4 regions of the Streptomyces sp. NPDC001406 genome follow, and region 1 is predicted to be linked to each of the others. Evidence: riboswitches for the same ligand, from Rfam matches in the RefSeq annotation. Region 1 holds a riboswitch; each other region holds the start of a gene.
What was found. Region 1 has a riboswitch for cobalamin ahead of ACFY1J_RS09925 (cobalamin biosynthesis protein). Riboswitches for the same ligand answer to the same signal wherever they lie in the genome.
Positions count from the first base shown of each region.

Region 2: it holds a riboswitch for cobalamin, as region 1 does, so the genes downstream of both, ACFY1J_RS03660 (prenyltransferase/squalene oxidase repeat-containing protein) here and ACFY1J_RS09925 (cobalamin biosynthesis protein) in region 1, are expected to answer to the same signal.
Region 3: it holds a riboswitch for cobalamin, as region 1 does, so the genes downstream of both, cobT (nicotinate-nucleotide--dimethylbenzimidazole phosphoribosyltransferase) here and ACFY1J_RS09925 (cobalamin biosynthesis protein) in region 1, are expected to answer to the same signal.
Region 4: it holds a riboswitch for cobalamin, as region 1 does, so the genes downstream of both, ACFY1J_RS42365 (hypothetical protein) here and ACFY1J_RS09925 (cobalamin biosynthesis protein) in region 1, are expected to answer to the same signal.

Region 1 covers NZ_JBIAWG010000003.1:552,622-560,035, forward strand. Annotated here, with positions in the region: gene cobN (cobaltochelatase subunit CobN) at 1-1,256, opposite strand, end outside; gene ACFY1J_RS09920 (cobyric acid synthase) at 1,253-2,785, opposite strand; gene ACFY1J_RS09925 (cobalamin biosynthesis protein) at 2,782-3,732, opposite strand; cobalamin riboswitch at 3,833-3,973, opposite strand; gene ACFY1J_RS09930 (hypothetical protein) at 4,132-4,359, opposite strand; gene ACFY1J_RS09935 (anion permease) at 4,392-5,639, opposite strand; gene ACFY1J_RS09940 (class II aldolase/adducin family protein) at 5,936-6,667, shown strand; gene ACFY1J_RS09945 (alpha/beta hydrolase family protein) at 6,791-7,414, shown strand, end outside.
Region 2 covers NZ_JBIAWG010000001.1:833,497-840,910, reverse strand. Annotated here, with positions in the region: gene ACFY1J_RS03675 (aldehyde dehydrogenase) at 1-225, opposite strand, end outside; gene ACFY1J_RS03670 (MBL fold metallo-hydrolase) at 398-1,423, shown strand; gene ACFY1J_RS03665 (phosphotransferase) at 1,477-2,142, opposite strand; cobalamin riboswitch at 2,214-2,342, shown strand; gene ACFY1J_RS03660 (prenyltransferase/squalene oxidase repeat-containing protein) at 2,457-3,689, shown strand; gene ACFY1J_RS03655 (SCO2322 family protein) at 3,686-4,333, shown strand; gene ACFY1J_RS03650 (CbiQ family ECF transporter T component) at 4,470-5,558, shown strand; gene ACFY1J_RS03645 (ABC transporter ATP-binding protein) at 5,555-7,243, shown strand; gene ACFY1J_RS03640 (ECF transporter S component) at 7,240-7,414, shown strand, end outside.
Region 3 covers NZ_JBIAWG010000008.1:52,316-59,729, reverse strand. Annotated here, with positions in the region: gene ACFY1J_RS20495 (hypothetical protein) at 1-61, opposite strand, end outside; partial or broken gene ACFY1J_RS20490 (M55 family metallopeptidase) at 199-983, opposite strand; gene ACFY1J_RS20485 (hypothetical protein) at 1,181-1,429, shown strand; gene ACFY1J_RS20480 (acetolactate synthase large subunit) at 1,496-3,073, opposite strand; gene ACFY1J_RS20475 (FAD-binding oxidoreductase) at 3,133-4,506, opposite strand; cobalamin riboswitch at 4,755-4,937, shown strand; gene cobT (nicotinate-nucleotide--dimethylbenzimidazole phosphoribosyltransferase) at 5,027-6,157, shown strand; gene ACFY1J_RS20465 (nitronate monooxygenase) at 6,428-7,414, shown strand, end outside.
Region 4 covers NZ_JBIAWG010000026.1:50,404-57,817, reverse strand. Annotated here, with positions in the region: gene ACFY1J_RS42385 (class I SAM-dependent methyltransferase) at 1-251, opposite strand, end outside; partial or broken gene ACFY1J_RS42380 (Ig-like domain-containing protein) at 746-1,246, shown strand; gene ACFY1J_RS42375 (heavy metal translocating P-type ATPase) at 1,313-3,589, opposite strand; gene ACFY1J_RS42370 (heavy-metal-associated domain-containing protein) at 3,705-3,995, opposite strand; cobalamin riboswitch at 4,150-4,301, shown strand; gene ACFY1J_RS42365 (hypothetical protein) at 4,332-4,568, shown strand; gene ACFY1J_RS42360 (CbtA family protein) at 4,580-5,323, shown strand; gene ACFY1J_RS42355 (DUF5134 domain-containing protein) at 5,432-6,298, opposite strand; gene ACFY1J_RS42350 (hypothetical protein) at 6,403-6,912, opposite strand; gene ACFY1J_RS42345 (hypothetical protein) at 7,184-7,414, shown strand, end outside.

The DNA of each region.
Region 1 (7,414 bases):
TCGAACCACGCCCGGTAGTCGGCGAGCGGCACGCGCGCGGGCGCCGCGGCCAGCTGCTCCTCGGTGAGCCATTCGACGTCATGGCCGCCGGCCTCGATGAGCCGGTGGATCAACTCGTCGCCGTTGTCGGGGTATTCGGTGAGGGAATAGCCGGCGTCCCGCAGCGCGTCGAGGACCCGGACCGCGGAGGCCGGGGTGTCGAGGCCCACCGCGTTGCCGACGCGCGAGTGCTTGGTCGGGTAGGCGGTGAAGACCAGCGCCACCTTCTTGTCCGCGTTCGCCTTGTGCTTCAACTGCGCGTGCCGTACGGCGATTCCGGCGACGCGTCCGGCCCGCTCGGGGTCGGCGATGTACACCGGGACGTCGTCCGGACCCTGCTCCTTGAAGGAGAACGGCACGGTGATCAGGCGGCCGTCGAACTCCGGGATCGCGACCTGCATCGCCGCGTCCATGGGGGAGAGGGCGGCGTCGGACGCGTCCCACGTGGCACGGGAGGAGGTCAGGCAGAGCCCTTGCAGCACCGGGATGTCGAGGTCGGCGAGCGCCCCGATGTCCCAGGCCTCCTCGTCGCCGCCCGCCGAGGCCTGTGAGGCGTGGGTGCCGCCGGCGGCGAGGACCGTGGCGACCAGGGCGTCGGCCCGGCCGAGGATCTCGTACAGCCCGGCGTCGGCACCGCGCAGCGAACCGCAGTACACGGGAAGCGCGTTGGCGCCCCGCGCCTCGATCGCGTCGCACAGCGTGTCGACGAAGGCGGTGTTGCCGCTCAGCTCATGGGCCCGGTAGAAGAGCACCCCGACGGTGGGCCGGCCCTCGACGAGGGCACGTTCGCCGTGGACGCCGTACTCGGGCATCTTCCGCGGCTCGTCGAAGCCCTCGCCCGTCAGCAGCACGGTGTCGGACAGGAAGCGCGCCAGTTCGGTGAGGTTGGCGGGTCCGCCCTCGACGAGGTAGCGCAGCGCCTCGGCCACGACACCGGCCGGCACGGACGACTCGGCCATCAACTCGGCGTCGGGTACCGTCTCCCCGCCCAGCAGCACGGTCGGGATCCCCGCGGCCTTCAGCGCGGCGAGCCCTTCCTCCCAGGCCCGCTTGCCGCCGAGCAGCCGTACGACGGCGAGGTCGGCCTGCCGGAGGAGTTCCGGAAGCTCCTCGGTGACGTCGACCCGGGTCGGGTTGCCGATCAGGTAGGACGCACTGGAGGCCCGGGCCGCCAGCAGATCGGTGTCGGCGGTCGACAACAACAACACTGTGCTCATGCGGGCGCTCCCGGTGGAATGAAGGGCAGTCCTTGCGGCGCGCCCGACTCGATGAGCCGCCAGAGCGCGTCCGTGTCCGCGTGCTGTTCGATCAGGTCGCCGAGCCGGTCGAGCTGCTCCTCGCGCAGCGCGGCGAACGAGGTGTCGGGCGCCGGTACGAAGCGGCGGCCCGCGGCGGCCGCCACCTCGCGCAGGAAGGCCCGCCGGAAAGCGTCCGACTCCAGGGAGCCGTGCCAGTGCGTGCCCCAGGTCTGACCGACCCGACAGCCGTCCAGGCTGCGTCCACTGCCGTCGGAGAAGAACGTCTCCCCGCCGTGGACGTCGGCGACCCCGTGGTGGATCTCGTACCCCTCGACGTGCTCGCCGAGGGCTTCGCCGACGGGCCGGGTGAGGGTCTTCTCCTTGGCGAACCGCACCCGCACGGGCAGGATCCCGAGCCCGTCCACGTGTCCCTCGCGGCTCTCGACGTCGTCCTCGATGTGCTCGCCGAGCACCTGGAAGCCGCCGCAGATGCCGAGAACGGGCCCGCCCTCGCGGGCCCTTGTGACGATGGCGTCCGCCAGTCCCCGCTTCCGCAGCCACTCCAGTGCCCGGACCGTGCCCCGGGTGCCCGGGATCACGACGAGGTCGGCGTCGGCGAGTTCCTCCGGCCGGTCCACGAACCGCACGACGACACCGGGCTCGGCGGCCAGGGCGTCCACGTCGGTGAAGTTGGACATGAGCGGGATCGCGCAGACGGCGACCCGCAGCACGTCCTCCCCGACGGGCGGGGCGACGGACGACTCGCGCACGGTGCCGCGCAGCGAGACGCGCAGCCCGTCCTCCTCGTCTATGCCGAGCCCGTGCCGGAACGGCAGCACTCCGTAGGTGCGCCGCCCGGTGAGCCCGTTCAGCATGTCGAGCCCCGGCTCCAGCAGGGACACGTCCCCACGGAACTTGTTCACCAGGAACCCGGCGACCAGTTCCTGGTCCTCGGGCGAGAGCAGGGCCACGGTCCCGAAGAAGGAGGCGAATACGCCCCCGCGGTCGATGTCGCCGACGACGAGCACAGGGAGCCGGGCGTTGCGCGCGATCCCCATGTTCACGATGTCGGTCCGCCGCAGATTGATCTCGGCGGGAGAGCCCGCCCCCTCACAGATCACCGCGTCATACGTGCCCCGCAGCTCGGCGAGACAGTCGAGAACGGTTCCGAGAAGTCTCTGCTGCCGGCCCCCGTGATAGCCGCGGGCGCTCAACTCGCCCACCGGCTTCCCCAGCAGCACGACTTGGCTGCTCTGCTCACCACCGGGCTTGAGCAGCACGGGATTCATCAGCGCGCTGGGCTCCACCCGGCACGCCTGGGCCTGCATGGCCTGTGCCCGTCCGATCTCGGCGCCCTCGCGCGTCACGAACGAGTTGAGGGACATGTTCTGCGCCTTGAAGGGCGCGACCTTGACGCCCTGTCGCACCAGCCACCGGCAGATCCCCGCCGTCACGACGCTCTTGCCCGCGTCGGAGGTGGTGCCGGCGACGAGCAGACCACCGTTCATGACGTGCCCCCCTTTGCCTTGCTTACGACGCCGCGCACGGCGACTCCGACGCCGAGCGCGAGCAGACCGACCCGACGGGAGAGCCGTACGGCCCGGTCGATGTCCTCGGTGGCCACGGCGCGGCCGGCACCGTTGAGCACGGGCCGGAGCTCGACCCGCCCTCCGTAGGAGAGGGTTCCGCCGAGCCGCACGCCCAGGGCCCCCGCGAAGGAGGCCTCGACGGGACCGGCGTTGGGACTGGGATGCCGGCGTGCGTCGGCCCGCCAGGCACGCAGGGCGCCGCGCGGATCCGGGCCCGCGACGGCGGCCAGTACGGCGGTGAGGCGGGCCCCCGGCCATCCGGCGACGTCGTCGAGCCGGGCGGAGGCCCACCCGTAGCGCCGGTACCGGGGGGACTTGTGCCCGACCATGGCGTCAAGGGTGTTGACCGCGCGGAACCCGAGCAGTCCGGGCACGCCGCCCACGGCGCCCCACACCAGCGCCCCTACGACGGCGTCGGACGTGTTCTCCGCGACGGACTCGACCACGGCCCGGGCGATCCCGTCGGCGTCGAGCGCCTGCGGATCGCGTCCGCAGAGGTGAGGCAGCCGGGCACGGGCCCCTGCCACGTCGCCCGCCTCCAGGGCACGCCCGACGGCCTGGGCCTCCCGGGCGAGCGAAGTCCCCCCGACCACGGCCCAGGTGGCGGCAGCGGTGAGCGCGACGGAGGCGGCGGGGGAGGGACGTACGGCTCGGCGGGCGAGGGCGCCGAGGGCCACGGCCCCACCGACGCACGCGGCGGTGTGCAGGGCGCCCCGGCCGCGGTGGTCCCGCCACAGCACCCGCTCCACGGCGCTTGCCGCACGCCCGAACGCGGCGACCGGATGCCCACGGCGTGGATCGCCCAGGAGAAGGTCACCGAGGAGGCCGGCGGAGGCGCCGTACGCGAAGACGCGATCGGCACGCATCGGCTCAGCCGGCCGTGGGGTCGAGCAGCGACCTGGTGCTGTACCTCAATCGGCAGCCGAGCATGGCGATATGTCCTCACTCAGGGTGTCCGCGCCCTGGTTCGACGAGACCGGCGGTGGGAGTTCCTGGCTTCCGGAGAGTTCTTCCCCGGTGACAGTGGCGGGACCGCGCCGGATTCACACCGGCTTCCTCCCTTGCCGCCGTACATGGCTCCGGCAGTCCACCACGCCCCCGGAAGGGCCGTCAACTTGCCGTTGACCTGCAAGGGGAGAGTGTGCTGAGGCCCACACCGGCGCTGCGCGGGCGGGTGTGGGGGCACGCGAAAAGGCTCCTCCCCGAAGCATCGGGGAGGAGCCCGGTGAAGCTCGCTCAGGCCTTGGCCGTGAGCTGGGCCGGGGTCAGGCCTTGGCCATGATCAGGTAGATGCCGTACGCCACCGCCGCCGCGCAGGCCGCGAAGCAGACGTACGCTCCGGTGACCGCGAGGGGGGCGGAGCCGCCCTGGGCCGTGGCGCGCTCGCGGTGCGCGAGGCCCTTGACGCCCAGGGTGAACAGGGCCACGAGGCCCACGGTGACCACGAGGCTGACGCCGAAGACGGAGCCGAGGGCTGCCCAGTCGATCTTCATGGTGATGCTTCCTTAGTAACCGGGTCTCGGGGTCAGACGGTGGCGGCCGGAGGGGCGGCCGGGTCGGTGGCGGGGGCAGTCGCGGGGGACGGGATGGTGGCCGTCAGGTCCTCGGTCACGGTGCCCGCCGGGGGCGGCGTCACGGCGGCCATCGCGGTGGTCACCACACCGGCCGGTTCCTCGGTGTCGTTGACGTTGCTGTGGTCGACCACCTGGCGGCGGGAGAGCTTCCAGATCGCGGCGCTGGAGGCGATCAGGAAGACGGCGACGACCGCGGTGCCCCAATTGCCCAGGTCGGTCACGGACTCCGCGAGCGCAGCGACCAGAGCGGCCGCCGGCAGGGTCAGCGCCCAGGCCACGACCATGCGGGTCGCGGTGGACCAGCGGACCACGCCGCCCTTGCGGCCCATGCCCGCGCCCATCACGGAGCCGGAGACGGCGTGCGTGGTGGAGAGGGAGAAGCCCAGGTGGGAGGAGGCCAGGATGACCGTCGCGGCGCTGGTCTGGGCGGAGAAGCCCTGCTGCGGCTGAAGGTCGGTCAGGCCCTTGCCCATGGTGCGGATGATGCGCCAGCCGCCGATGTAGGTGCCGAGCGCGATGGCGAGGCCGGCGGAGAGGATCACCCAGACGGGAGGGTTGGAGTCGGGGGCGATGGCGCCGCCGGCGATCAGCGCGAGGGTGATGATGCCCATCGTCTTCTGCGCGTCGTTGGTGCCGTGGGCGAGGGAGACGAGACCGGCGGAGGCGATCTGGCCGGCGCGGTAGCCCTTGCGGGTGGCCGCGCTGTCGGCGTCCTTGCCCAGCCCGTAGGAGAACCTCGTGGCGAGCATGGCGGCCACGCCGGCGACGATCGGGGCCGCGACGGCCGGGATCAGGACCTTGGTGACGAGCACGCCGCCGTGGACGGCGCCGGTGCCGGCCGACGCGATCGTCGCGCCGATCAGACCGCCCATCAGGGCGTGCGAGGAGCTGGACGGGAGCCCGACCAGCCAGGTCAGCAGGTTCCAGAGGATCGCGCCGACCAGGGCGGCGAAGATGACCTCGGGACGGATGCCGGTCTCGTCGACGAGACCCTTGGAGATCGTGTTGGCGACCTCCACGGAGAGGAAGGCGCCTACAAGGTTGAGCGCGGCGGACATGGCCACCGCGACCTTGGGCTTGAGCGCACCGGTCGAGATGGTCGTGGCCATCGCGTTGGCGGTGTCGTGGAAACCGTTCGTGAAATCAAACGCGAGTGCGGTTATCACCACAATCGCGAGGATCAGCGAGAAGTTTTCCATTTACCCAGGCAATCGTTCAGAGGACGTCATTGGCTGGTTGACCGTAGGCAACCTGGGTGAACGGAAGGTGAACTGGGGCAGGACTCAGGGTGTCGCAAACGAGGGGCCGCCGCTCCACTCCGGCCCGGCGGCCCAGACGCCCCTTGACCGGTTGCCCCGGGCGAACGACCTCAGCCGGTTCCACGGCCCGTCGAAGAGACTTTGGTCACCCCGCAGACGACCTGGTGGGACGGGACGCCGTGTCCCTTCGGCAGGCCCGCCGCGGACGCCGGGGCGCCGGCTGGCAGGATCGCCGCATGGCTGAGCAGCGGCGGGACCAGCGGGACGGACGCGATGACCGGGAGGGCGCACCGCCTGTGCCGGAGGTACGGAGGAGGTCTGCGTCCGACGGGGAGGCGCACGCCTGGGAGTCGCTCGTCGCGACGGCCCGCCGGACCGTGTCCGACGGACTGGTCGTCGGCACCTCCGGCAATGTGTCCGTGCGCGTCGGAGACACCGTGCTGGTCACGCCGTCGGGCGTGCCCTACGACCGGCTGACGCCGGACGACGTCACCGGGGTGGACCTCGCCGGGCGGCAGGTGCTCGGCACCCTCGTCCCGACCAGCGAGCTGCCCATGCACCTCGCCGTCTACCGCACCACCGACGCCCGCGCCGTCGTGCACACCCACGCCGTCCACGCGACCGCCGTCTCGACGCTCGTCACCGAACTCCCGTCGATCCACTACATGACCGGTGCCCTCGGCGGCCCCGTCCGGGTCGCCCCCTATGCGACGTACGGCACCGACGAGTTGGCCGAGAACATGCTCCAGGCCCTCACCGACCGCTCGGGCTGCCTCCTCCAGAACCACGGCACCCTCACCTACGGCACTTCCCTCGACCAGGCCTACGACCGCACCGCCCAGCTGGAGTGGATGTGCCGGCTGTGGCTGACGGCGTCATCGGTACCCGGCCTGACACCGTCGCTGCTGTCGGAGCGGCAGCTGGACGAGGCCGGGGAGCGACTGCGGGGATACGGCCAGCGCCGCTGACGGCCGTCGGGGAGGTCCGGCGCCCTCCGGGAACACCCGGTGCCACCGGCCGAAAACCGCAGGTGTCACCGGACGGGCCTGCGCCCACTGGCCGGTGACCGGGTCCGCCGGGACACTGGAGGCGTGCGCACTGTCACAGCGACGGCCGCAGCCGTCACCGCGGTCCTGGCGGCCGGCGCGGCCGGCGTCGCCGCCGGACGGATAGCCAGCGACGCCGCACTCAAGGCGCCGCCCGGCCGGCCACTGCCCACCGAGCCCCGGCTCACCGTGCACGGCACCGCCGCGGGCCGGATCACGCTCACCCGCGACCTGGCCTCCCTGCGCCCCGGCCTCTACGGCCTCTCCGGCGACGGCTCGCACGCCGTCGTCGGACCCGTCCTGGAGTCCGCCGAGCACAAGGCCGACACCGTCGTACGCCGCCTGGAACGGGTCACGCACGGCACCCTCGACTCCGGCGACAGGGTCTGGCTCACCCCGAACGTGCACGTCGGCAACCCGAGCACCGCCCTCGGCCTCGACCACGCCGACATCGACGTGCCCGGCGAACTCGGCGCCCTGCCCGCCTGGTTCGTGCCCGGATACCGGGACACCTGGGTGATCACCGTGCACGGCCTGGGCACCACCCGCGAGCACCCCATGAACGTCATGGGGTTCCTGCACCACCGGCGCCTCCCGGTGCTCGACCTCGCCTACCGCGGCGACCTCGGCGCACCCCGCCCGCCGGACGGACTCAACCACCTCGGCGAG
Region 2 (7,414 bases), on a different contig from region 1:
GACGACCTCGACCCGCTCGTCCAAACTCATGCGCGGCCAGGGGCCCTGGTCGAAGGCGGTGCGCGCGGCGGCGACCGCCCGGTCCACGTCCTCGCGCGAGGCGTGCGGCACGCGGCCGATGACCTCCTCCGTGTGCGGGGAGATCACCTCGATGACGTCCTTGCCCAGGGGGTCGGTCAACTCCCCGCCGATGAACAGCTGTCCGTGTTCCACGAGCTCGGTCATGGCCGACTGCCTCCCCGGGGGCCGTGCACGTCTGACGATCCATCAGATAGGGAACTGATACCAGCTCCGCCCGGGGGAGTCCACGGATGCGACGAGGGACGGTTGGTCGACTCGGGCTCCCATGAAAACCTGTTCTAGTTATAGTGGCGGAAACGCGGTGATTGGGGAGCCCATGGCGCAGGTGCACGACCACGGTGGAGGCGTCCGTTCCCTCCAGGTCCCGATCCCGGACAACCCCCTCGGCCACACCCTCGTGTACGTCGTCGACACCGACCGCGGCCCGGTCCTCATCGACACCGGCTGGGACGACCCGGCCTCCTGGGACGCCCTCGCCGACGGTCTGACGGCCTGCGGTACGTCCGTCGCCGAGCTGCACGGCGTGGTGATCACCCATCACCACCCCGACCACCACGGCCTGTCGGGCAAGGTGCGGGAGGCCTCGGGCGCCTGGATCGCCATGCACGCGGCCGACACGGCGATCGTGCGCCGGACCCGCGAGACCCGCCCGGAGCGCTGGTTCACGTACATGGCGGCCAAACTCGTGGCCGCCGGTGCCCCGGAGGAACATGTGGCCCCGCTGCGCGCCGCCCGGCGCCGCACCCTCCCCGGCCTCTCCCCCGCACTGCCCGACCGGGAGATCGTCCCCGGTGAACTCCTTCCCCTGCCCGGCCGCCGGCTGCGCGCGATCTGGACGCCGGGTCACACCCCGGGCCATGTCTGCCTGCACCTGGAGGAAGAACACCCGTCCCGGCTCCCCGGCCACGGACGGCTCTTCTCGGGCGACCATCTGCTCCCGGAGATCACCCCGCACATCGGCCTGTACGAGGACCCGGACGACACGACCGTCACCGATCCCCTCGGCGACTACCTCGACTCCTTGGAACGGGTCGGCCGTCTGACCCCCGCCGAGGTGCTCCCCGCCCACCAGCACGCGTTCACTAACGCGCCCGCCCGCGTGCGGGACCTGCTGGCGCATCACGAGGAGCGGCTGGCCGGGCTCCTGGCCCTGCTCGTCGTGCCCCTCACGCCCTGGCAGCTGGCCGAGCGAATGGAGTGGAACCGCCCCTGGGACCAGATTCCCTACGGCTCACGCAACATCGCGGTCTCGGAGGCCGAGGCCCATGTCCGCCGCCTGGTGAAGCAGGGGCGCGCGGAGGCGGTGGCGGGGAGCGAGCCGGTGGCGTACGTGGCGGTGTGAGCCGTTCGTGGAACGGTGCCGCCCGGCCCGGCCCGCGACCTGGTCGTGTCCGCCTACGACACCAGCGCTCGTACCAAGTCCTCGGCGGCGCCCAGGAGTTCGACCTCACGGCGGCTCATCGTCGGGTTGGCCGCGCGGCGGGTGCGGGCCTCGGTGAGGCCGGACTCCGTGAGGGCGGAGGGGTCGGCGAGCAGGGCGGTGAGCATCGCGCGGGCCGGGTCGGCGATCGGCTCGGCGCCGACGGCGACCTGGGCCAGGATCACCGCGGACATGCCCCAGTCGAGGCCCGGCCGGCCGTCCTCCGCGTTGGTCCAGTCGATGACACGGGGGCCGTCCGGCGTGAGGATCACGTTGTCCGGGTGGAGGTCCAGGTGCAGGACACGGGCATCGGGGTCGGCGGAGTCCCGGGCGGGCACGGCGTGCAGCTGCCGCAGCAGCCCGGCAAGCATCGCGCCCCCTTCCCCCGGCCCGATCGAGCCCGCCAGCAGGGCTTCCAGCATCGTCGGCCCGGACAGCCGCTCCAGCACCAGGTCGGTGCGCGAGCCGGAGGGCCGTACCCGGGGCACGGGATACCCGTGGTCCCGTACGTACGTCATCACCGCGCCCTCGGCGGCCGCGTCCCCCCAGCCCTCCCGGTCGCGACGCAGCACCCACGCCTCGTCGATCTCGTACACGTCGGCCGAGCGGCCGGAGCCCAGCAGTCTCCCCGTGGTCGTCATGGCGTGACCTTAGCCACAGGACCCGGAGGCAGTGCCCCCTGCCCACGACCACCCCTGAGCCCTCCGGTTACGTGCCGGTAGAGTGACCGCGTCGTCATCACACCCGTACGGGGGAAAGCCGGTGCAATTCCGGCGCTGACCCGCAACCGTAATCCGCCGCAAGGGCGGTGAGCCGGACCGCCTCGCACGGGACGTTGACCGGCTCACGTGCGCCGGGGTCCGCCCGCGCACGGCACCGTCGAGGTATACGGAGCCGAGCCGCCCGGGGTGTCCCGTGCTGCCCGACTCCCCGCAGGGAGAGGCACCCGCCGACCATGAACGTACGCCGCAGTGCCGCGGTGCTGGGAGCCGTCGCCGTGATCGGCACGGCCACGCCCGCCACAGCCGCCGACCCGTCTGCATCCGCGTCCCCGTCGACGGCCCTCCCGTCCGGCCTGTACGGCACCGCGGACCCGAAGTACGACGGCGTCTGGCGCCAGTCGCTGGCGATGATCGCCCAGCGGGCGGTGGATGTGACGCCCGCGGCCAAGGCCGTGGACTGGCTGGCCGGGCAGCAGTGCGCGAACGGCGCGTTCGCCGCCTTCCGCGCCGACCCGGCCAAGGCCTGCGACAGCGGCGTCATGGTCGACACCAACAGCACGGCCGCCGCCGCACAGGCCCTCAAGGCGGTCGGCGGGCACGACGGTGCGATCCGCAAGGCGGTGGACTGGCTGAAGTCGCAGCAGAACAAGGACGGCGGCTGGGGATACACCCCGCACGGGGCCAGCGACACGAACTCCACGTCCGTCGTCATCGGCGCCCTCGCGGCGGCGGGCGAGGACCCCGCCGGCGTCCGCACGGGCGGCAAGTCGCCGTACGACCTGCTGGCGAAGATGTCCCTCCCCTGTGACGCCAAGGCCGGCGGCGCGCTCGCCTATCAGCCGGACAAGAAGGGCGAGCTGGCGGCCAACGCGGACGCAACGGCGGCCGGGGTGCTGGGCGCCCTCGGCAAGGGGTTCGTGGCGACGGCCGTGGACAGGCAGGCCGACTACGGGCAGTGCGCCAAGGACAAGCCGCTCACGGCGGGCGGAGTGTCGGGCAACGGCGCCGCGTACCTGGCGGTGACGCTCCTCCGCAACGACGACCACCTCAAGTCGGCGCTCCCCGGCGCCAAGGACCAGCCCGACTACGGCAACACCGCCGACGCGGTCGTCGCGCTCGCCGCGCGGGGCTGGAAGACGGAGGCGGAGAAGCCGTACGCCTGGCTGGAGAAGAACGCCCTTTCCTGGGCGAAGCAGAGCGGCCCGGCGGCCTACGCCGAGCTGATCCTCGCCGCGCACGCCATGGGCAAGAGCCCGTTCAGCTTCGGCGGTACGAACCTCGTGCAGGCGCTCAACACGACCGGGCCGGCCCCGCAGTTGGTCAAGAAGCCCACCGGATACGAGGCCGCGAAGTCCGACAAGTCCGACTCGGGCTACGGCGTCTGGTGGATCGTCGGCACCGGTCTGGTCGCGGGCACAGGCGTCGGCTTCCTGATCAGCAGCCGCAGGAAGCAGCAGCAGCCGTGACCGCCGTCCGCCGTGCCGTGCCACTGCTGCTGGCCGCGCTCGTCCTGTGGGCGTCCGCGGCTCAGGCAGAGGCCGTCGGCTACCGCTACTGGTCCTTCTGGGAGCGCGACGGCCACCGCTGGACCTACGCCACCCAGGGCCCGTCGACGGCCCGTCCCGTCGACGGGGACGTGCAGGGCTTCCGCTTCGCGGTGAGCGAGGACTCCGCCGACGCCACCCGTCCGCGCGGCACGGCGGACTTCGACACGATCTGCGCCGGGACGCCCGCCGCCAAGGGAAAGAAGCGGGTGGCGCTCGTCATCGACTTCGGTACCCCCACGGACGCCCCGTCCGGCGAGACCCCACCCGCCCGCCGCACGGCCTGCGCCCGTGTGTCCCCCGACGCGACAACGGCAGAGGCCCTGGCAACGGTCGCCAAGCCCCTCCGCTACGACACCAACGCCCTGCTGTGCGCGATCTCGGGGTATCCGGTGAAGGGGTGCGGGGAGCAGGTGAGTGCGCAGAAGAAGCCGACAGCTGCCACCGGGAAGCCGACGACACCGGACCATCACGGCCCATCGGTGGGACTGCTGGCCGGGGTGGGTGTGGTCGTACTCCTGGGAGCGGCAGCGGTGTGGCAGACGCGCCGCCGCAGGGATGTCTAGCCGCTTCAGCCGCGGGCAGTCGTGCCTCCCCCAAGCTCTTCGAGCAGGGGCGACCCCCAGCGGCACGGGTGGGCGATGGGGGTCCCCCCTGCTCGAGCGAAGCCGAGAGCTTGGGGGAGGCACCCCGCCGGCGCCGGTGAGCGTCCCCACCCCCCGCCACCGGCGCCGCGGCACACTGCACCCCGGCGCCTGGTGGCTGTGGTCCCTCGCCCTCGGCACCGCCGCCACCCGCACCACCAACCCCCTCCTCCTCGCCCTCCTCATCGCCGCGTCCGGCTACGTCGTCGCCACCCACCGCACCGCGGCCCCCTGGTCCCGCTCCTACTCCGCGTTCGCCAAACTCGCCCTCGCCGTCCTCCTCATCCGTCTCGCCTTCGCCCTGCTCCTCGGCTCCCCCATCCCAGGCACCCACGTCCTCGTCACGCTCCCCGAAGTCCCCCTCCCCCACTTGGCGCAGGGCATCCGGCTCGGCGGCGAGGTCACGGCGGAGGCGCTCGTCTTCGCGCTGTACGACGGCCTGAAACTGGCCACGCTGCTGATCTGCGTCGGCGCGGCGAACGCCCTCGCCAACCCGGCCCGCCTACTGAAGTCCCTGCCCGGCGCGCTGTACGAGATGGGCGTGGCCGTGGTCGTCGCCCTCACCTTCGCCCCGAACCTGGTCGCCGACGTCCAGCGGCTGCGTGCCGCCCGCCGGCTGCGCGGCCGCCCGGACCGGGGCATACGCGGTCTGCTGCAGGTCGGACTCCCGGTCCTGGAGGGCGCGTTGGAGCGCTCGGTCGGCCTGGCCGCCGCGATGGACGCCCGCGGCTACGGCCGTACCGCCGACGTCCCCGCCCCGGTCCGCCGTACGACCACCGCGCTCACCCTCGGCGGTCTGCTGGGCGTCTGCGCGGGAACGTACGGACTGCTGACCGCCGAGGGCGGCACGTACGGCCTGCCGGTCCTGCTCGCCGGAGTCGCCGCCGCCCTCGCGGGCCTGCGCCTCGGTGGCCGCCGCACCCTGCGCACCCGCTACCGTCCCGACCCCTGGGACCTGCGCGCCTGGCTGGTCGCCGGTTCCGGTGCCGCGGTCGCCGCGCTGCTCGCCCTGGCGGCCGCGAGCGATCCGGAGGCCCTGCACCCGGGTGTCGTACCGCTCACCGCGCCCGCCCTTCCCCTGTGGCCCGCGGCGGCGGTGCTGCTCGCCCTGCTCCCCGCCTTCGTCGTCCCCAAGGAGCCGTCGTGATCCGCTTCGAGGATGTCTCCGTGACGTACGAGGGGGCGGCCGAACCCGTCGTCCAAGGCGTGGACTTCGAGGTCCCCGAGGGTGAACTCGTGCTGCTCGTCGGTCCGTCCGGTGTCGGGAAGTCCACGGTGCTCGGCGCGGTCAGCGGGCTCGTCCCGCACTTCACCGGCGGCACTCTGCGCGGCCGTGTCACGGTCGCCGGCCGGGACACCCGTACGCACAAGCCGCGCGAACTCGCCGACGTGGTCGGCACGGTGGGCCAGGATCCGCTCGCGCACTTCGTGACGGACACGGTCGAGGACGAACTCGCCTACGGGATGGAGTCGTTGGGGCTCGCGCCGGAGGTGATGCGGCGCCGGGTCGAGGAGACCCTCGACCTGCTGGGCCTCGCCGACCTGCGCGACCGGCCCATCGCCACCCTCTCCGGCGGCCAGCGCCAGCGCGTCGCGATCGGCTCCGTGCTCACCCCGCACCCCCGGGTGCTGGTTCTCGACGAACCGACCTCGGCGCTCGACCCGGCGGCCGCGGAGGAGGTGCTGGCCGTGCTCCAGCGTCTCGTCCATGACCTGGGTACGACCGTCCTGATGGCCGAGCACCGGCTGGAGCGGGTGATCCAGTACGCCGACCGGGTCGCCCTGCTGCCCGCCCCGGGCGCCGCGCCGGTCCTGGGCAGTCCGGCCGAGGTGATGGCTGTCTCCCCGGTGTACCCGCCGGTGGTGGACCTGGGCCTGCTGGCGGGCTGGTCCCCGCTGCCGCTGACCGTGCGGGACGCGCGCCGCCGGGCCGGGGAGCTGCGGGACCGGCTCAACGGGCGGGAGGCGCCGCACACGACAGCGACAGCAACAGCAACAGCGGCGGCCGCCACCGTGGTCGCGCCCCGTGTCCCCGCCCCCCGCCGGTTCCTGCGCCGGCGCGCCCCCGAGGCCGCGTCCCCGCAGGTCGCCGAGGTCGGCTCGCTCGCTGTGCGGCGCGGCCGCGTCGACGCGCTGCGGCATGTGGACCTCGGTGTCGCTCCCGGCGAGACGGTCGCCCTCATGGGACGCAACGGCGCCGGGAAGTCCACGCTGCTGAGCGCGCTCGTCGGGCTCGTCGAACCGTCGGCCGGATCGGTCCGGGTGGGTGGCGCCGTCCCCCACCGCACCGCTCCCCCCGAGCTGGTCCGCCGCGTCGGCCTGGTGCCGCAGGAGCCCCGCGATCTGCTGTACGCGGACACGGTCGCCGCCGAGTGCGCGGCCGCCGACCGGGACGCGCAGGCCGAGCCCGGCACGTGCCGTGCGCTGGTCTCCGGTCTGCTGCCCGGCATCGGTGACGACACCCACCCGCGCGATCTCTCCGAGGGCCAGCGGCTCGCGCTCGCCCTGGCCGTCGTACTCACCGCCCGCCCTCCGCTGCTCCTCCTGGACGAGCCGACCCGTGGTCTGGACTACGCGGCGAAGGCGCGCCTGGTCACCGTGTTGCGCGGGCTCGCCGCCGAGGGGCATGCGATCGTGCTGGCCACGCACGACGTGGAGTTGGCGGCCGAGATCGCCCACCGGGTCGTCCTGCTCGCAGAGGGGGAGGTCATCGCCGACGGCCCCACGGCCGACATCGTGGTCTCGTCCCCGTCCTTCGCGCCCCAGGTCACCAAGATCCTGGCCCCGCAGCAGTGGCTCACGGCCGCCCAGGTACGGGAGGCACTGGCATGACCCCGCAGGCCCGGCCGATCCGCCTCGGCCCCCGCTCCACCACCGCCCTCGCCCTGGTCGGCGCGGTCGGGGTCGTCGCCTTCGGGTGGCCGTTCCTCGCGCCGCCCACCTCGCAGCTCAGCGCCCATGCCCAGGACGCGCCCTGGCTCTTCGCCGGTCTGCTGATCCTGC
Region 3 (7,414 bases), on a different contig from region 1:
GCCCGGCGATGACCGCGCCGTGGGGTGTACGTAAGCGTCGAGGGCGTCGGAAACGCAGCATGATGATCTCTCCTCCCGGATGCGGCCTCGGCGTACGAAGCCCGATTGCCGTGCCGTGCCGAGGCACAGCAACTCTAGAAGTGCCTTCGCCTGTTTGCACGTTGAGCAGTTGGACGGGTGCGAAGCGTGTCCACCGCAGGTCAGGATGCGGGGGCCCTGGTCGGTGATGGCGACGGTGTGCTCGATGTGGGCGGCCCTGCTGCCGTCGGTCGTGCGCAGGGTCCAGCCGTCGATATCGGTGCGGTAGGTGTTCTGCCCGCCGGCCATGAGCATGGGTTCGAGGGCTAGGACCAGGCCGTGGCGGAGGGGGAAACCACGGCCGGGGCGGCCGCGGTTGGGGACATGGGGGTCTTCGTGCATGCGGCGGCCGATGCCGTGGCCGCCGAAGTCGGCGGGCATGCCGCAGCCGGCCTTGCGGGCGACGGTGTCGATGGCGTGGGAGCTGTCACCGAGGCGACTTCCCACCTGGGCGGCTGCAATGCCGGCGTCGAGGGTTTGCCGGGTGGCGTGGGCCAGACCGATCTCACCCACAGGCCGGCCGTCCAGCCACATGTCTTCGATCTCGTGCCCCATGAAGCTGTGGCTCGGTACGCCGAGCGCACCGGCCCGTGAGTGGTGGCCGACGAAGACCGCGGCATCGTGCTCGGGACCGAGTCCTTCGAGCATGAGCATCTGCTTGGGCTTGCCGCGGATGAGGCGCGCCGCCGGGTGCAGTGACTCGGGCACGAGTTGCGCATCGGGCCGTGCGCGTCGTTGACGGTGATGTCGTCGGCACCCGCTGCGACGGCGCCGCGGATGGCGGCGTTGACGTCCTCGGCCATCATCAGCCGTCCACGCTCGTAGTCCCGGCCGCCGGGCTGGACATCGTCGGCATCCACCAGCCCAGTGACGCCTTCCATGTCCGCACTGATGTAGATCCGCATTGCGCAGTCTCCTCAACGCGGGTGGGCCTGTGTTCTAAGGTGGGCCGGTGAAGAAGGATCGACGCGTTCGTCGCCTCGTCACGGACGACGCCACCTGGTGTTGGACCGTACGGCAGCGAGTGAGACCTGCTTATGCCGACTGTCGCGTGACGCTCTCCTTGTTCACAGAGGGAACCTTGAGAGGTCCTGGGCGCCGATTGTCCCTGGTCTTCGCCCCAACCCCGACCGAAGTCATTTCCAACTGCTACTTCGAGTCGGGGACAGTGGTACGGCTTCAGGACCAGAGCCGGCTCAACCTCTACGAGCCGGGGACGGTCCGGCGCCTGCTGGATGCCGCAGCACCTGCCCTGGAGCTCCGGCCGGCTGAAACGAACTTCGAAGTGGACGGCTGGCTCTGCTTCGCTGAGGCCGTGGACCGTCGGAACGCCACCTTGTCGGACAATTGATTTTGTGATCGGTGGGTCACCGGCCTTCGCGGCACAGACCTTCACCCACCTGGTCCGGCCATGCCGTCATGACGCGTGGCTTGGGCCGAAGAGCGGGGGCACGCGGGCCTCGATGACGTGGGGGCCGGGCTCGTTGAGGGCCTTGGCCAGCTGGGCGGTGAACTCCTCGGCGGTGGTGGCACGGGCGGCGGGCACTCCCATTGCCTGGGCGAGTCCGGCGAAGTCCAGGTCCGGGCGGGACAGGTCCAGCAGGTCCCGGGCGGCCCGCCCGCGAGCCCGGCCGTCCCGGGTCGGTACCAGGCGGTCGTACTCCATCTCCAGGACGGAGTACGACTGGTTGGCGTAGACGACGATGGTGACGTCCAAGCCCTCGCGGGCCATCGTCCACAGCGCCTGGGGGGTGTACATGGCGCTGCCGTCGGCCTCCAGGCACACCACCGGCCGGTCGGGGCAGGCGATCGCGGCGCCCACGGCCAGCGGCAGGCCCTGGCCGATGGCACCGCCGGTGAGGGTCAGCCAGTCATGGTGCGGGGCACCGGCGGTGGCCGCGGGCAGCCACAGGCCGGACGTGTTGGCCTCGTCCACCACGATCGCCCCCTCCGGCAGCAGCGCTCCCACAGCGGTGGCGACCGACTCACCGGTCAGATCGCCCGCGGGTGGCTCCGGCCTGGCCCGGGCCGCCGTGGCCGCAGTCGCGTGCGGCAGCAGGTCCGCCAGGTGCGCAAGGGCCTGTACGGCGTCGTCGCCCGGGCCGGCCAGGGTATGGACGTGGCAGTCGCGAGGGACGAGGAGACCGGGTGTCTCCGGATAGGCGAAGAAGGACACCGGGGCGCGGGCGCCGACCAGCACCAGGTGCCGTAGGCCGTGGAGTTGGGCGCGAGCGCCCTCGGGCAGGTAGCCGAGGCGCTCGACGGTGGGCAGGCCCGCGCCGCGCTCCAGGCGTGCCGGAAAGGTCTCGCACAGCAGCCGGGCTCCGGTGGCGGCGACGCGGGCCGCCGCGCGCAGCGCCGGCGCGCGGGTGGCCGGGCCACCGAGCAGGATCGCGGTCGGTTCACCGGAGCGCAGTGCGGCGGCGACGGCGGTCACCGTGTCGTCCGGCACGGGTGCCGGCGGCTGCAACGGCAGCGGCGGGGCCGGGGAGGCCCCCGGCGACCAGGAGATGTCGGCGGGCAGGATCAGCGTGGCCACCTGGCCGGGGGGTGCCGTGGCGGCGGCCACGGCGGCAGCCGCGTGGAGACCGGCGGCCGGTGCGTCGCTGCAGCGGCGCACCCAGCCGGAGACGGTCCCGGCGAGCGCGTCGATGTCCGACTCGAGTGGGGCGTCCAGCGGTTTGTGGTGCGTGGCGTGGTCGCCGACGAGGTTGACCAGCGGGGTGGCCGCGCGCCGCGCGTTGTGAAGGTTGGCCAGGCCGTTGCCGAGGCCCGGTCCGAGATGCAGCAGGGTGGCGGCGGGTCGGCCGGTCATCCGGCCGTAGCCGTCGGCCGCCCCGGTCGCGACGCCTTCGAACAGGCAGGGCACGGCTCTGAGCGCCGGTTCCTCGTCCAGCGCGGCGACCAGGTGCATCTCGGATGTGCCCGGGTTGGCGAAGTACACCTCCACGCCGCACGCCCGCAGGGTCGCCACGACCGCTTCCGCACCGTTCACGTCTCGTCCCGTCCTCGCCTGGTGATGGTCATGCCCGTGGGGATTAGGAGCCGGCGGCTTCAGTCGAGGAGCACACCGGGATTGAGGATTCCGCCCGGGTCGAAAGCGTGCTTGATCCGGTGCATCAGCTCTACCCTGGCCGGGTCCTCCAACTCCAGGAAGTACGACTTCTTCGCCCTGCCGATCCCGTGCTCGCCGGAGACGGCGCCGCCTCGCTCCAGGCCCGCCCGGAACAGCCGCCGCAGCACCTCGTCGCGGCGGACGGGGTCCGGCTGGAAGACCGACAGATGCACGTTGCCGTCGCCGGCGTGGCCGCAGCCGGTGACCAGCGACCCGGTGTCCTCGGCGGCTGCCTGGGCGGCGGCCAGCAGCCCGTGCAACTCGCTGCGCGGCACGACCACGTCCACGATGTCGTCGGCACCGGCCGCCTTCGCCGTCCAGAAGGCTCGCTCACGGGCCTCGACCAGCCTCCTTGCCGTGGCCGCGGGCAGCACGAAGACGTCCACCGCGCCGTGTTCGAGCAATTGCTCGCCGACCGCCTCGACATCCTCCTGGAGCCGCGTCACGGAGCGGCTCTCCAGCACGACGAGCAGATAGCCGAGCGCGGTCAGGCGCACGGACGCGGGAACGCCCAGCCCGGTCTTCTGGTCATCCGCGATCGCCGCCATGGCCAGCAGGTCCACGTACTCCAGCGCGGCCGGCTCCAGGCCCCCGCCCGCCAGCGTCGGGACCGACCGGAAGACGTCCTCGGCCGAGGCGAACGCCGCCAGTACGGTCGTGGAGTGCCGGGCTCGTGGCCGCAGCCGGAGCGTCGCCTCCGTGACCAGGGCGAGCGTGCCCTCGGAACCGACCAGGAGCTGGGCCAGGTCGTAGCCGGTGGACGTCTTGACGTACTTGCCGCCGCCGCGCACGATCTCGCCGGACGCCAGGACGGCTTCGACGGCGAGCACATGGTGGCGGGTGACCCCGTGCCGTACGGCGTGCATCCCGCCGGCGTTGGTGGCGATGGTGCCGCCGATGCTGGCGGTGGGCGCGCCGAGCCGCACGGGATAGTGAAGGCCGGACTTGGCGGCCTCGTGGTCCAGTTGCTCCAGGGTGACGCCGGGCTGCACGACGGCCACGTGATTGACGGCGTCCACTTCCAGGATGCGGTTCATTCGCTCGAACGAGACCGTGATCCCGCCCGGCCGGGGCACGCATCCCCCCGACATGCCGGTTCCCGAGCCGCGGGCGGTCACCGGGATCCCGGCCTCGCCGGCGATCCTGAGCACGTCCGCCACCTCGGCGGCCGCGGCGGGCCGGACCAGGTACGCGGGCGTCTGCGGTACGGCGGTCAGTGACTCGTCACCGGCGTACTCAGGGGGGATCTTTGCCCCGGCCAGAACGTGCCGTGCCCCCACGGCGTCGGCCAGCAGCGCCTCGGTGTCCGCCATCGCACCCCCTCGTCGGCCCCCCGCTCCAGCCGATCCTGGCCGCGCACCCACCCCACCGGAGGGGGCCGTCCGGCCCTTACCCAGGGCCATATGGACCGGCATGCCTTCCGAGCCGGTCCTGACACGGCGGCGCAGCCCGCACGTCCCTTGCGTTCGGCCGTGCGCCGACCTGCACCGGCCCGGCAGGACATCCCGTCGGGCGGCTGCTTGCCGACGGCGGAGTGTGGCAGGATGCGGGCGACGGTGCGGAGGAACTCCGGTGCGGGCCCGATGGCCCAAGTCCGGGGCGGGCCCGCCACTGTGACCGGGGAGCCGCCTCCCGCAGATGGCCACTGGCAGCCGGTGCGAGCCGGCCGCTGGGAAGGCCGGGAGTCGGCGCCGGTGCCCGTGCTGTACAAGCCGGGCGCCGAGATCCGGGAGCCAGGATATTCCGGCCGTCCCGCAGCCAGGCACTACCCGCCCGGGCGCGGCCCGTTCACGGCGGCGTGGAGAACCGCCGACAGCGGAAGGAACTTCCTTCATGGTGCCCTCGTCCGGCTCCGATCCAACCCGTCGGCCTGTTGCCGACCCCGCCGTCGGCCTGTTGCTGGAGCGCACCCTGGCCGCCATCACTCCTGCGGACTCCGGCGCCCGCACCGCGGCCCGTGACCGCCAGAACCACCTGACCAAGCCGCCCGGCTCGCTGGGCCTGCTGGAGGACGTGTCGGTCCAACTCGCGGGCCTGGCGGGCAGCTGCCCGCCGCCGATGCCGGAGCCGGCCGCGGTGGCCGTCTTCGCCGCCGACCACGGTGTCCACGCCCAGGGCGTCAGCGTCTGGCCGCAGGAGGTGACGACTCAGATGGTCGCCAACTTCCTGGCCTCCGGCGCCGCAGTGAACGCCCTGGCCGCTCAGACCGGAGCCAGGGTGGTCGTGGTGGACGTGGGCGTCGCAACTCCGGTGCCGGCCTCGGACACGACCCCGGGCATGCTGCTGCGCCGCCGGGTCCGCGCGGGAACCGCGGACATGACCCGCGCTCCGGCCATGACCCGTCAGGAGGCCATCCACGCCATCGAGGTCGGTATCGCCGTGGCCGCGGAACTCGTCGACGACGGCTGCCGCTGCCTGCTCACCGGCGACATGGGCATCGCCAACACGACCGCGTCCGCGGCACTGATCGCTGCGTTCACCGGTGCGGACCCGGAAGACGTGACCGGTCACGGAGCGGGAATCGACGACACGGCTCGACGGCACAAGGTGGGGGTGGTGCGCAGGGCTCTGGAGCTGCACCGGCCGGACCCGCAGGACCCGGTCGGGGCGGTGGCGGCGGTCGGCGGCCTGGAACACGCGGCGATCGCCGGGTTCGTGCTGGGTGCCGCCGTGCACCGGGTCCCGGTGATCCTGGACGGCGTGATCGCCTCGTCGGCGGCTCTGGTCGCGGCCGCGCTGTCCCCTGATGCCCTGGCCGCCTGTGTGGCCGGACACCGCTCGGTCGAGCCCGGTCACACCATCGCCCTGCGGCACCTCGGCCTGCATCCGCTGGTCGACCTGGGGCTGCGGCTCGGTGAGGGCACCGGTGCCGTGTTGGCCCTGCCGCTCGTACAGGCGGGGGTGCGTGCCTTGCGCGACATGGCCACATTCGACTCCGCGGAGGTCTCGAACAAGCACAGCTGAATCAGCCTGCGGGACTCGGGCGCCGCCTGGGTCCCGTCGGGCCGCCTGTTCTGCCGGGTGGTGCGGTCAGCCGATCAGCTGACCACACCACCCGGCTGCGTGTGGCCGACCGCGTCACCCCAGTCACGCACCACGCACGGTGGCGGGTCCCACACTGGGGCGAATTGCACCGGACCTGGGGGTGGAGGGCGCGAAGTATGGTTACGGTATCGTAGGTTACGGAACCGTAAGTACGTGTTCCGGACCCGGCTACCATCCTTGCGAGGACCCATGAGCACACCCCGGACGAGGGCCGACCTCCCCTGGCTGATCCAAGGTGGAATGGGGGTGGGGGTGTCCGGCTGGCGCCTGGCTCGTGCCGTCGCGCGTACCGGGCAGTTGGGTGTCGTCTCCGGTACCGCCCTGGACACCCTGCTCATCCGGGTGCTGCAGAGCGGTGACCCGGGCGGCCACCTGAGGCGGGCGCTGGCCGCCTTCCCCGTACCGGAGCTTGCCGATTCCATTCGGGAGCGCTACTTCGTCGAGGGCGGGATCGGCGCCGGCGAGCGGTTCGCGGCCACACCCCGGCTGACGGCTGACGAAGCGTGCCCGGCCCGGTCACTGACTGTCGTGGCCAACTTCTGCGAGGTGTGGCTCGCCCGGGAAGGCCACGAAGGGCCGGTCGGCGTCAACTACCTGGAGAAGGTCCAACTCGCCACGGTCCCCGCCATGTTCGGCGCGATCCTGGCCGGCGTGGACTATGTGCTGGTCGGTGCGGGCATTCCCGCACAGATCCCGGGCATCGCGACCCGGCTCGCCCAACTGCAGCCCGTCACCGCGCGATTGGACGTCGACGGTGACGACAAGCCCGTGGAACTGCGCTTCGACCCGGCCGCAGTGCTGTGCGGAGCACAGCCGGGGCCCCTGCGCCGTCCCGACGTCCTGGCCATCGTCTCGCTGCCGGCCCTGGCGTCGTATCTGAACCGTTCCCCGGAGACCACCCCGGACGGCTTCGTCGTCGAAGGTCACCGCGCCGGCGGGCACAGCGCGCCGCCGCGCGGGCCGATGCGCCTGGACGAGCAGGGCGATCCCCTCTACGGCCCCCGGGACACCCCTGATTTCGCGAAGATGGCCGCCCTCGGCCTGCCCTTCTGGATCGCGGGCGGCCAGTGCGGACCGGACCAGCTTCGCCAGGCGAGGGAAGCGGGCGCGGCCGGCGTCCAACTCGGCAGTGTCTTCGCGCTCTGCGAAGAGTCCGGCCTTGATCCGCAGTTGCGG
Region 4 (7,414 bases), on a different contig from region 1:
GCGCGGGAGGCGAGGTCGATGCCGGTGGCGTCCAAGCCCAGGCTGGCACACATGAGCACGTGCTCGCCGGTCCCGCAGCCGACGTCCAACACTCGGCCTCGGACTTCTCCCGCGTCGGTGAGTGCGAGGAAGGCCGGCTGGGGTCGACCGATGTCCCAGGCCGGCCGACTGGCGTACAGGTCGTCGGGCCGGTGCCGCGGAGTGTCGACGCCGAGGTGGCGGTGCGGGCTGGACATGAGGGTGTCCTCCATCGCCGGTGATCGTCCGGATCGTCGTCCGGCTTTTATCAGGCCAGCCTTATCGAGACAGAGTGTCTATATCAAGTCTGACTGTATTGATGTCGACGTCATGCGCACCCTTGGTGGTGCCGGGGTGATGTGTGCCCGGACAGGAATCATGCCTAGTGGTCCATTCGGCGGAGGTGGACATGCAGCGCGTCCCCGCACCGTGGAGCCCCATCGGGAAGTCCTCCGGATGCAGCACAGGGATCCGCGCCGCTGCCTTGGCCGCTGCCGGATCCGTAGTCCTGGCTGCCTCCACCAGTGCGGCGGGCTCGGATGGTTCCGGACCAAGCGACGACGCTAAAGCAGGTGGCGCCCCCGAAGTGCGCAGATCACGATCACGCCCTCGACTGACAGCTCGGCCGTTGCCGTCGACCGGAAGGTGACCGTGCGCGCCGACGGCGGGGAGCTCACCTCTGTGAAGGTCAGCACAGACGGACCCGGCACGCTGGCAGGCGCGCTTTCGAAGGACACGGGCCACCTGGACGTCGTCCGCCAAGCTCGCTCTCGGCGTGACCTACAACGTGGAGGCCCGCGCCACCGGCGAGGACGGCAAGCAGCGCAGCAGGAGCGCCACCTTCACCACCGCTGAGCCGAGCAAGGACCAGACCTTCGTCGGCGAGTACCACCCGGACAAGGGCACCACGGTGGGCGTGGCCATGCCTGTCTCGATCGTGTTCAACAAGCCGATCCACGACAAGGCGGCCGTCGAGCGCCGCTTGGAGGTCACCTCCAGCCCCGTATTCGCCGGCGCGTGGAGCTGGTTGAAGGACCGGGACGGACGGGACCGGATCGACTTGCGGCCCAAGGCGTTCTGGAAGCCGGGCACCGATGTCATCGCTGGTGTCACGGCACCGCTTGAGGCAGTGGTGATCGAACGTACCGGGTACATGCCGATGTTGGAGCGACCGGATGCGCTCAACGCAGAGTTGGGGCACTTCCTGGACAGGCCGGGGGGGGGCTGATTCGACCGACGATGGGAGGCCCCGGGCTTGCCGGGTGCCTCCCATCGAATTCCTCGCCGCTCGTGGTTACTTGAAGGATCGCAGCCGCAGGCTGTTGGTCACGACGAAGACCGAGGAGAACGCCATGGCCGCGCCCGCGATCATCGGGTTGAGCATGCCGAAGGCGGCCAGAGGCAAGGCGGCGACATTGTAGCCAAACGCCCAGAAGAGGTTGCCCTTGATGGTGGCGAGGGTCTTGCGTGAGAGGCGGATGGCGTCCGCGGCCACGCGCAGGTCGCCTCGTACGAGGGTCAGGTCGCCCGCCTCGATCGCCGCGTCCGTGCCGGTGCCCATCGCAAGGCCAAGGTCTGCGGTGGCCAGGGCAGCCGCGTCGTTGACGCCGTCGCCGACCATGGCGACCGTACGGCCTTCGTTCTGCAGTCGCCTGACGACGTCCACCTTGTCCTGGGGGAGGACCTCGGCGATCACCTCGTCGATTCCCACCGCCCGGGCCACGGACTCTGCGACGAGCTGGTTGTCGCCGGTCAGCAGGACGGGCCGCAGGCCGAGTCGACGCAGTTCGGCGACGGCTTCGGCGCTGGTCTCCTTGACCGCGTCGGCGACGGTGAGCACACCGCGCGCGTGACCGTCCCAGGCGACGGCCAGCGCCGTACGGCCCTCGGCCTCCGCCGCGGACTTGGCCTCGGCCAGCTCGAGGGGCAGCTCGATGGCCCATTCCTTCAGAAGCCGCTCGCGTCCGACGAGCACCGCGTGCCCGTCGACGATGCCCTGGACGCCCAGGCCGGCGACGTTGTCGAAGTTCTCCGGGACCGGCAGGTTTCCGACCCGCTCGATGGCCCCGGCGGCAATCGCCCGCGCGATCGGGTGCTCGGAGGCCTGCTCCAACGTGCCCGCCACCCAAAGCAGTTCGCCCTCCTTCATGCCTTTGGCGACGTACACGTCCTGGAGGGTCATCCGGCCGGTGGTCACGGTGCCGGTCTTGTCCAGGACGACGGTGTCGACCCGCCGCGTGGACTCCAGCACCTCCGGACCCTTGATCAGGATGCCGAGCTGGGCGCCGCGCCCTGTGCCGACCATCAGTGCGGTCGGCGTGGCCAGACCCAGCGCGCACGGGCAGGCGATGATGAGCACGGCGACGGCCGCGGTGAACGCGGCGGTGGCGTCACCGGTGACGAACAGCCAGGTCAGCAGGGTGCCTAGGGCGATGAGGATGACCCCAGGCACGAAGACCGACGAGATCCGGTCGGCGAGGCGCTGCACCTCGGCCTTGCCGTTCTGCGCGTCCTCGACCAGCTTGGCCATCCGTGCGAGCTGGGTGTCCACGCCGACGCGGGTCGCCTCCACGACGAGCCGGCCGCCGGCGTTGACCGTGGCACCGGTTACCGCGTCGCCGACGGTCACATCGACGGGTACGGACTCGCCGGTCAGCATGGACGCGTCCACGGCGGAGACGCCTTCGACGACGGTGCCGTCGGTGGCGACCTTCTCGCCGGGCCGTACGACGAACCGGTCGCCGACCGCCAACTGTGCGACGGGAACGCGGACTTCCTTGCCGTCACGCAGCACGGAGACGTCCTTGGCGCCGAGCTCCAGCAGCGCCCGCAGGGCGGCGCCTGCCTTGCGCTTGGACTTCGCCTCCAGATAGCGCCCCGAGAGGATGAAGGCGGTCACGCCGGCCGCGGCCTCCAGGTAGATGGAGGAGGAGCCGTCCGTGCGGGAGACGGTGAGGCCGAAGCCGTGCCGCATGCCCGGCATGCCCGCATGGCCGAAGAACAGCGCCCAGAGCGACCAGCCGAAGGCGGCGAGCGTGCCGATGGAGACCAGCGTGTCCATGGTCGCCGCGCCGTGCCGGGCATTGGTGAACGCTGCCCTGTGGAAGGGGAGGGCGCCCCAGACGACAACTGGCGTGGCCAGCGACAGCGACAGCCACTGCCAGTTGTCGAACTGCAGGGCAGGAACCATCGCCATGAGGATGACCGGCACCGAAAGCACCAGAGACACAGTCAGACGCTGACGCAAGGAGAGCAGCTCGCCGTCCGGCTCCGCCGGAGCGGCCTCGGCGGTGTCGCCGGCCGGGGGAGCGGGAGGCGGCGGCTCTTCGGCGGTGTAGCCGGTCTTCACCACGGTGGCGATGAGATCGGCGACCTCGATGCCCGGGCCGTAGGCGACCTTCGCCTTCTCGGTGGCGAAGTTGACCGTGGCGGTGACGCCGTCCATTCGGTTGAGCTTCTTCTCGACGCGGGCCGCGCACGAGGCGCAGGTCATGCCGCCGATGGAGAGCTCGACTTCGGAGGGGGCAGAGGCCGTACCGCTGAGCGTCGTCTCGGGTGCCGTGCTGGTCATGCGTATCTCCTGTAAGGAGGCCGGGACGTACGGCGTCCGTATCAGCGGAGCGGTAGGTCCCGGCGTGGGGAGGCGAATCGCGTGATGGCCGGGGCGGCGAGCCCCGAAGGGGCCGTCAGGCCTGGCTGACGAGCTCGTAGCCGGCCTCATCGACGGCGGCGCGCACGGCCGCCTCGTCGAGCGGGGCGGCGGAGGTGACGGTGACCTCTCCGGTCTTGGCGACGGCCGTGACGGAGGTGACGCCTTCCAGGCCGGATATCTCCTTCGAGACCGAGCCTTCGCAGTGGCCGCAGGTCATGCCCGACACCTTGTACACGGTGGTGACGCCGATGCCCTGAACATCGGTCGCGGTGCCCGAGCCGCAGGAACCGCCGCAGCAGGAGCTGGAGTTCGTCTGTTCGGTCATTGTTTCTTCCTCAGGGTGTGGATGCGTGGGGTCGGTCCTGAGGCCGATAGGGATTCTTCGGCTCATCCCGACGACAACGGAGACTATACCCCCTGGGGGTATTTCTCCACCTGTAATGCTGCCCACACGGCTCTGGCCCTCCCGTGCTGTGCTCACTAAGGTGCTTAGTATGCGTCGCGGACCTGCGACGACAACTTCACATCGAGGCGACGGTGCGCAGGAACCTGGTGAGAATCCGGGACGGTCCCGCCACTGTGACCGGGGTGCCCCGGGAGTCAGACACTGACCCGTCGTCCTCCAGGCAAGTGGGGCGTGTGCACCCCATGAGGAGGTTCCATGAGTGCTTCGGCGGTCCCCGAGGCGCGATCGGTCACAGGGCTGGTCGTCCATCCGCTGCGCGACGGACTCATCACCGCGGCGGTGGTCATCCTCGCGCTGGTCGCGCTCGACGCGGTCTTCCTGGACCAGGGCGCACTGCTCTCCCCGGTGCTGGGCAAGATCGCGGCATCGGCCAACTACGTCCACGAGTTCGCCCACGACGGCCGCCATCTCCTCGGCGCCCCCTGCCACTGAGGAGCACGTCGATGACTTCTCTCCTGTCTCTGCTGGGGCGCGGTGCGCTTGCCGGCGGGGCCGCCGGGCTGGTCAGCGGCGGCTTCTCGTACCTGTTCGCGGAGCCGGTACTGGACCGGGCCGTGCGGCTGGAGGCCGCCCGTGAAGAGGCGAGCGGCACGACCGCCGCCGAGGTCTTCTCCCGCTCCACCCAGCACGCGGGTCTCGTGGTGGCCGCCGTCGTCACCGGCGCGGCGATCGGGGTGCTCTTCGCCGTGGTGTACGCGATCCTGTACCACAGGGACCCGGACGCCACCCCCTGGCAGCGGTCCCTGGCGCTCGCGGGAGCCGCGTTCACCGGCGTCTGGCTGCTGCCGTTCCTCCGCTATCCCGCCAATCCTCCGGGCGTTGGCGATCCGGGAACGATCGGGCTTCGGTCCGGAGCCTGGCTGGCGGCGATCGCGATCGGTGTGATCGCCGTCGTGCTGGCCTGGCGGCTGCACGAGTGGCTGGCCCAGCGCGAGTACGGCGCGCCTGCGCGCCAATTCGTCGTGGCGGCCGTTGTCGTGGCCGCTCTGGCGTTGCTGTTCGCGCTCCCCGACAACCCTGACGCGGTGAGCGCCCCGGCCACGCCGGTGTGGGACTTCCGGCTGCTCTCGGCCGCCTCCATGGGGCTGATGTGGGGCGGGATGGCCGCAGGCTTCGGCCTCCTCGGGCTGCGGGCGGCGCGCGGTGTGAGGGCGGCCACGCCCCTCCCGGCCGTTCCCGCCGCCTGACGGCTCAGGCTGCAGGGCCGCGGCCGGCATGCGCGTACGTTGCCGATGCCGGCCGCGGCCATCGAGGACCGGCCGGCATCTGCCGGGCCGGGCTGATGATGGCTGCCATCAGGCAGCCATCATCAGCAGCATCCCGGACATGGTCACCCCCATGCCGATGTGTGCCGCCAGTGCGGCGTCCGGTGCGGCGCCGACCTTACGGCGGCGGCCCCGACAAGTCGGCTCGCCCGTCCGCGCCTTGTCCCAGACGGAGAGCGTCAGCGACGCCAGGAACACAACCAGTGTGTCCGGGACGGCAAGCAGCCAGCGCCCCCAGTTCCGGCCCGCGGCGAGGTTCTTGTGCGTGCCGCGTACCCGCGCCCACACGGACGCGGCGATCGAGAGAAGGAAATACACCGCGAGCGCGGCGATGAGTATGCGCCACACGGCACTCGAGTCCCCGGAGACACCGGTACTGGCCGCCGTGTCGGTCATGCCCGGCATGCCCATCCCGGGCATGGACCCCATCCCTTCCATCCCCTCCATCGAGCTCATCCCGGCCGTGCCGCCGGTGCTCGTGGTGTCCGCTATGTTCTCCATCCCCGGCATGTTTGCCATGGGGGACCCGAGCGCGAGGACGGGACCGGACGACGTGCTCGTCATCGCGAGCGTCATGATCACCATGCCGAAGCTGCCGACGATGAGGTGCACCCAGTGGCGGCCGTGCTGCCACCCGCTCGTGCGCGTGTGCTTGACCGCCAGCGCCACACCGCCCAGCCCGAGCAGCGCGAACGCCACCGCCCACCACATGCCGTAGTCCGCGTACCAGGCGAGGGTCGCGGGCAGGGTCATGAGGGCCATACACAGGCCCATGAGGAGCTCGCCGCCCGCAGCGAGCTGTGTCTCGCCGCTGGTGGTCACCATCCGGACCGCGCTGACGGCCGCCACCAGAGCGGCGACCGCCGCGATGGACCAACTGAGCGTCGCGTTTCCCATTGCCGCCTTCCCGAGCGTCCCCGTGTGGGCCATCAACTGCTAGTGCCCTTAGTACGTTTGGGATACGGGTGGTGTTCAGGAGGCTGGTGGGATTTCGCGCATCGTCAGCTCTGCTGGGGCTTTGGGAGTCGGCCGCCGCGACCGGAGCGGGCGACTGCGACGAGGATCGCCGCGCTCATGCCGTACAGCACCACGGTCGCGGCGGTCCGGCTGGCCCCGTACGTCTGCGTCGGAGGTAGATACACGGGCCGCGTCTCGGAGATATTCCGTTCCGAACCCTGCTGGACGACGACCCAGCTCTCCGCGGTCCGGTTCCGGGCGTCCCTGAACGTCGCGCACAGGAACCAGCGGCTCTCCGCGATGCGGCCGCGCTCGGTGCCGTCGGCGACGGGTGTGAGTCGTCCGGTGGCCTTCTCTCCGGCGCGGTGTGCGACCAACTCGACGGGGCGAAGTGCCGGGTCGTCCGTGGTGAGCGTGACGTCGACCCCGTGCTGCCCGACGAACGCCGTCCACCGCGCCTGGCCCACAGCGGTGCCCTGCCCCGGGTCGTGGGCGAGGGCGCGGGTCGCGGTGAGGAGAGGGAGAGCGAGCAGGAGGACCGAGGCGACGGCCATGGCCTGTACTCCGCGGCGCCAGATGCGCGGCACGCCTTCGGACGCCAGGACTATCAGACAGAGCCGAGCCGGGAAGGGCCAACAGCAGTGAGGGAGTGACCTGATCGGTGGAGACGGCAGTGCCGTGCGGCACCACCGGAAGCAGCAGCACGAACGTCGCGTGCACGGCCATCGGCGCAACGAGGGCCAACCACCACGGCGAGGGGCGCCACCGGTGCACGAGGTCGACCGCAACCGCCACGATGAGCACCGGCGGGACGATCGGCGTGGAGTGACCGAGCAGGGTGAGGAAGGCGACCGTCAGCAGCCGGGCCGCGGTGACCAGCAGGGCGGCGCCGACGACGGCGTCCGGGCGCGGGTCGAAGCGGCGGATGACCACCACGGCCAGGGTCACGCCGGCGCTGACGACCGGCAGATACCAGAGCGCCGAGAACTGGGGCGCGTCGGAGTCGTACTCCATGACCGGCACCAGCGCCGCGGCCAGCACCAGGGAGTCGGCGGC